2 regions of the Nocardia sp. GCM10030253 genome follow, and region 1 is predicted to be linked to the other one. Evidence: riboswitches for the same ligand, from Rfam matches in the RefSeq annotation. Region 1 holds a riboswitch; the other holds the start of a gene.
The links. Region 1 has a riboswitch for cobalamin ahead of metE (5-methyltetrahydropteroyltriglutamate--homocysteine S-methyltransferase). Riboswitches for the same ligand answer to the same signal wherever they lie in the genome.
Positions count from the first base shown of each region.

Region 2: another riboswitch for cobalamin. It lies ahead of ACFQZZ_RS10110 (CbtB-domain containing protein); the one in region 1 lies ahead of metE (5-methyltetrahydropteroyltriglutamate--homocysteine S-methyltransferase).

Region 1 is NZ_JBHTDL010000010.1:326,947-329,330, forward strand. It holds cobalamin riboswitch at 413-660, shown strand; gene metE (5-methyltetrahydropteroyltriglutamate--homocysteine S-methyltransferase) at 808-2,384, shown strand, end outside.
Region 2 is NZ_JBHTDL010000005.1:370,645-373,028, forward strand. It holds gene ACFQZZ_RS10100 (alpha/beta fold hydrolase) at 18-761, opposite strand; gene mhuD (mycobilin-forming heme oxygenase MhuD) at 862-1,176, shown strand; cobalamin riboswitch at 1,255-1,421, shown strand; gene ACFQZZ_RS10110 (CbtB-domain containing protein) at 1,452-1,646, shown strand; gene ACFQZZ_RS10115 (CbtA family protein) at 1,727-2,384, shown strand, end outside.

The sequences.
Region 1 (2,384 bases):
CGAAGTTGCGTTAATCCAGTGTTTATTTTTGCAGCGCCTTCGGCATCGCGTGTTCGCGACTGCGAAGAAGCTCGGCCGATCACCGGGCCACCAGGTCTTGCGAGCGACGTACGCGATCAGCCCGTGGAGGACGGAAGCGAGCCAACAAAGTCGCGAGCATCGCCACCGACGCACCCCCTCGCCACGACATCGTCTTCCGAGCGAAGCGAGACCGAGCCCTAGAGTTCGCGGCCCGGCTCGCTTCCGAGCGGGCGAAGCGCATGCGCCGCAGGCGCGAGTCTCGCCCGCTCGGAAGCGAGACCAAGGGGGCCGCGAACACGCGGCGCCGCAGGCGCTGCAAAACAAACACTGCCCTATGCTGGTTGTTGCAGCTGGTTCGCCGGTGCGCAGACGAGATGGAGCCCCGACGTCGCGTATCGGAGCCGAAGCTCGTGCAGCCGAATGCCGGGTGCACGGGCGAAGAGGGAACCCGGTGAGAATCCGGGACTGTCCCGCAGCGGTATGCAGGAACGACCGCCGTCACAGGCACTGAGTTCAACGGGCAGTCGGCCCCGCGGCTTGGGAAGCGACGGCCAGTAGGTGAGCCCCGGCGCAGGCCGGGGTCGGCCAGAAGGCCCGTGCCCGCAAGTCCGAAGACCTGCCAGCCGTGCCGGATACGCCGTATCCGGCGGCCACCGCCTCGTGGATTGGGCGCGCGGACCACCAGTGCGACGTGTCGGGCTCCCCTGTCGGTTCCTCCGGCATGTCACTTGGTTTCCGCGTGCTCGTAGGGCGGTCGGCTCTCGAACTCAGCACTGGAGAAACATCGTGACTGTTTCGCATCACACACCGTTCACCGCAACGGTTCTCGGCCTGCCGCGGGTGGGGCCACACCGTGAGCTCAAGCGCGCCACCGAGTCCTATTGGGCCGGACGCATCGACGCCGAGCAACTGCACGCCGTCGCACGCGACCTGCGGCGCACCCAACTCGCCGAGCTACAGGCCGCCGGGCTCGATTCGATTCCCGTCGGCACCTTCTCCTACTACGACCAGGTGCTCGACACCGCCGTGCTCCTCGGTGCGCTGCCGCCAAGGGTGGCCGGCATCGCCGATTCGCTGGACCGCTACTTCGCCGCCGCGCGCGGCACCGACACGGTCGAGCCATTGGAGATGACCAAGTGGTTCGACACCAACTACCACTACCTGGTGCCGGAAATCGGCCAGGACACCGCGTTTTCGCTGCATCCTGAGCAGGTGCTCGAGCAGCTGCGCGAGGCGCTCGCCCTCGAGGTGCCCGCCAGGCCGGTCGTCGTCGGCCCGATCACCTTCCTGAAGCTGGCCAAGGCGACCGGCGGCGCGGCTCTCGATCGCCTCGGCGAACTCGTTCCGCTCTACCGTGAGCTGCTTCGGCTGCTCGCCGAAGCAGGCGCCGAGTGGGTGCAGCTCGACGAGCCCGTCGTGGTCACCGACCTGACCGCCGACGAAATCGAGCTGGTGCGTAGCACTTACGCCGAGCTGTCGGCGGCAAACGATCGCCCGGCGATTCTGGTTGCCACCTACTTCGGTAAGCCGGGCGCCGCGCTCGCCGCGCTGGCGAGCACCGAGATCGAGGGCATCGCACTCGATTTCACCGTGGCCACCGATCTCTCGGAGGTGGTCGCGGTACCCGCGCTGGCAGGCAAGCTGCTGGTCGCCGGTGTGGTCGACGGCCGTAATGTGTGGCGCACCAATCTGGATCGCGCTCTGGCCACCCTCGGCACCCTGCTCGGTTCCGCGGCGACGGTCGCGGTGTCGAGCTCCTGCTCGCTGCTGCATGTGCCCTACGCCCTCGACACCGAAACCGGCCTGGACGAGCAGCTGCGGTCGTGGCTGGCATTCGGTGCGGAAAAGGTAGCCGAGGTGCGGCTGCTCGCCACCGCGCTGAACGAGGGCCCGGACGCCATCGCCGCCGAGTTGGACACGGTTCGTGCGGCTTTGGCGACCAGGCGCGCGGATCCCCGGCTCGACGACCCGCAGGTGCGGGCCAGGCTGGCCGCGCTCGGCCCGGACGCCGTCCGACGCGCGCCCGCCGACCAACGTCGCGTGCTGCAGGCCGAACGGCTGCGGTTGCCGTCGCTGCCGACCACCACCATCGGTTCTTACCCGCAGACCTCCGCGATCCGGCTGGCAAGGGCCGCACTGCGCAAGGGCGAGATCGACCAGGCCGAATATGTCGGCAGGATGCATGCGGAGATCGCCGATGTCGTTGCGCTGCAAGAGAAGCTGGGATTGGACGTGCTTGTGCACGGCGAGCCCGAGCGCAACGACATGGTGCAGTACTTCGCCGAGCAGCTCGACGGTTTCGCCGCCACCGAGGCAGGTTGGGTGCAGTCCTACGGCACCCGCTGCGTGCGGCCGCCGATCCT
Region 2 (2,384 bases), on a different contig from region 1:
CTACGCATCGGGGCCGACTACGCACCGAGGACTCGACGCAGAAACCGCTCGACCGCCGCGCGATATCGCTCGGGTTGGTCGTCGTGCACCAGGTGGCCGGAATTCGGGATCTTCACGTACGCGGCGTCGGGGTGCACGATGGCCATCTGCCACATCTGCCCCTCCGGAGTGATGGTGAATTCGCCCTCGATCAGCAGTGCGGGCACCGTGATCGCCTTCCATTGCGCCCAGAAGTCGCGGGTGCCCCACTCCTCGGAGATATCGCGGAAAGCGGCGACCGAACCGTGCAGCCGATAGCCGTCCGGCCCGTGTTCGAACGAGTTCAGGAAATACCGTCCGGCCACCGGGCCGAAGAAATCCAGCACCGCGCGCTCGTCCGGAAACGGCGGCCATGCCTCGATCATCGCCGCCCAATCCTGAGCGGTGCGTCCGGTGAAATCCGGTGCGATGTCCTCGACAACCAGCGCACGCACCCGCTCCGGATACTGCGCCGCGAAGACCCAGCCGTGCAGTCCGCCCATTGAATGCCCGATTACCACCATGGGCTCGGAGATCTGCGCGGTCGCCGCGGCCAGGTCGTCGACGAAGGCCTCGGTGGTCAGTTCGTCTGGCGCCGGTCGACCATGCCCCGCGGCGTCGAACGTATAGACATGCCCGTGTCCCCGCAGCCATTCCAACTGGTCGCCCCAGGTGCGGGCGCTGCCCATCAATCCGTGTAGGAGCAGGATCGGCACCCCTACGCCACCTTCGTCATGCAACACAGTGTTGATTTTGCTTTGTTTGGATGCGCTTGCGGCGCGCTGGTCGCAAAAGGCGGCGCTCCAGGGCTCGCGCGTGATCGGGAAACGTATTGTCGAACGCATGGCAGTTGTGAAGATCAATGCAATCGAGGTTCCTGAAGGCGCGGGGCCCGAGTTGGAGAAGCGGTTCGCTCATCGTGCGCACGCGGTCGAGGGCTCGCCCGGGTTCCTCGGGTTCCAGCTGCTGCGGCCGGTCGCCGGGGAAAACCGGTACTTCGTTGTCACCCAGTGGGATTCGGAGGAGTCCTTCGCGGCGTGGCGAGACGGGCCCGCGCGTGAGGCGCATGCGGGCGAGCGGCAGAAGCCGGTTTCCACGGGTGCGTCCCTGCTGGAATTCGAGGTCGTGCTGGACGTCGCCGCGAAGTCTGCCTCCTGACCGAGACGCGCGCACCCGGCTGCCGACGCGGCCGGGTGACACGCGTACCGCGGCGTGGGTATCCCGTCGGCGGTGTTGACGGCGGGTGCCTCCAGGTGTCACAGTTCGAATGACAAACGCGATGGTGACGTGGTAATTCCGGTGCGAATCCGGAGCGGTCGCGCCACTGTGTTCCATGCATCGAGGGGTCATTTCGAGCCCAGGTGCCGGAAAGCCAGACACCGGCACCATCGCACCGACCACTCGACGGGACGCGCATCCCTAGGAGGATTCGAATGGCCATCGCGCATTCACCCAGCCGGGCAACCGATTCGCTGGCAACGCTGCTCGTCGCAGTAGGTGTCGTTCTTCTCGCACTCCTCACGCTGTACTTGGTCGGCTTCGACCAGGGCGCCATCTCGCGTAGCGGGATGTACATGCATGAGCTGATGCACGACGGACGTCACTTGCTGGGTGTCCCGTGCCACTGAATTCACCAACCCCGCCGACTCCGTCGGCTGCCGTCCCCCTGAATTCACCCACCCCGCCGACTCCGTCGGCTGCCGTCCCCATGCTCGGTTCGCTCAAAACCCTACTGTTACGCGGCCTGCTGGCCGGCCTCATCGCCGGTCTGCTGGCAGGCACGGTGGGCTACTTCGTCGGCGAGCCCAAAGTGGACGCCGCCATTGCCATCGAAGAGGCCAACTCCGCCAAGGAAGAGGCAGCTCAACCCGCCGAGTCGACCGCAGGGCATTCGCACGGCGACGAGGAAGAACCGCTGGTGAGCAGAACCGGGCAGAAAGCAGGTCAGTTCCTCGCGCTCGGCCTCGCCGGAATGGCGTTCGGCGCCATCTTCGCAGCGGTCGCGCACTTCGCCCGCCGGTACACCACGCTGTCCGGGCCGAGGCTCGCGATCGGCCTCGCCATCGGCGGCTGGGCCGCGATCGTGGCCGTGCCGTTCTTCAAGTACCCCGCGAACCCGCCCGCGGTGGGTGATCCGGAAACGATCAACGAACGCACCTGGCTGTGGGTGGCGGCGGTACTGCTCGGCCTCGCGGCCGTCGGGATCGGCGTGTTCGTCTACAAAGCCCTTACCGCACAGCTCGAGACATTCCGGCTCATCGGAGGTGTCGCGGCCTTCGTGCTGATCGCTGCGGTCGGCTATATCCTGCTGCCCGGCGTGAACGAGGTGGCGGCAGACTTCCCGGCCAGCCTGCTATGGGAGTTCC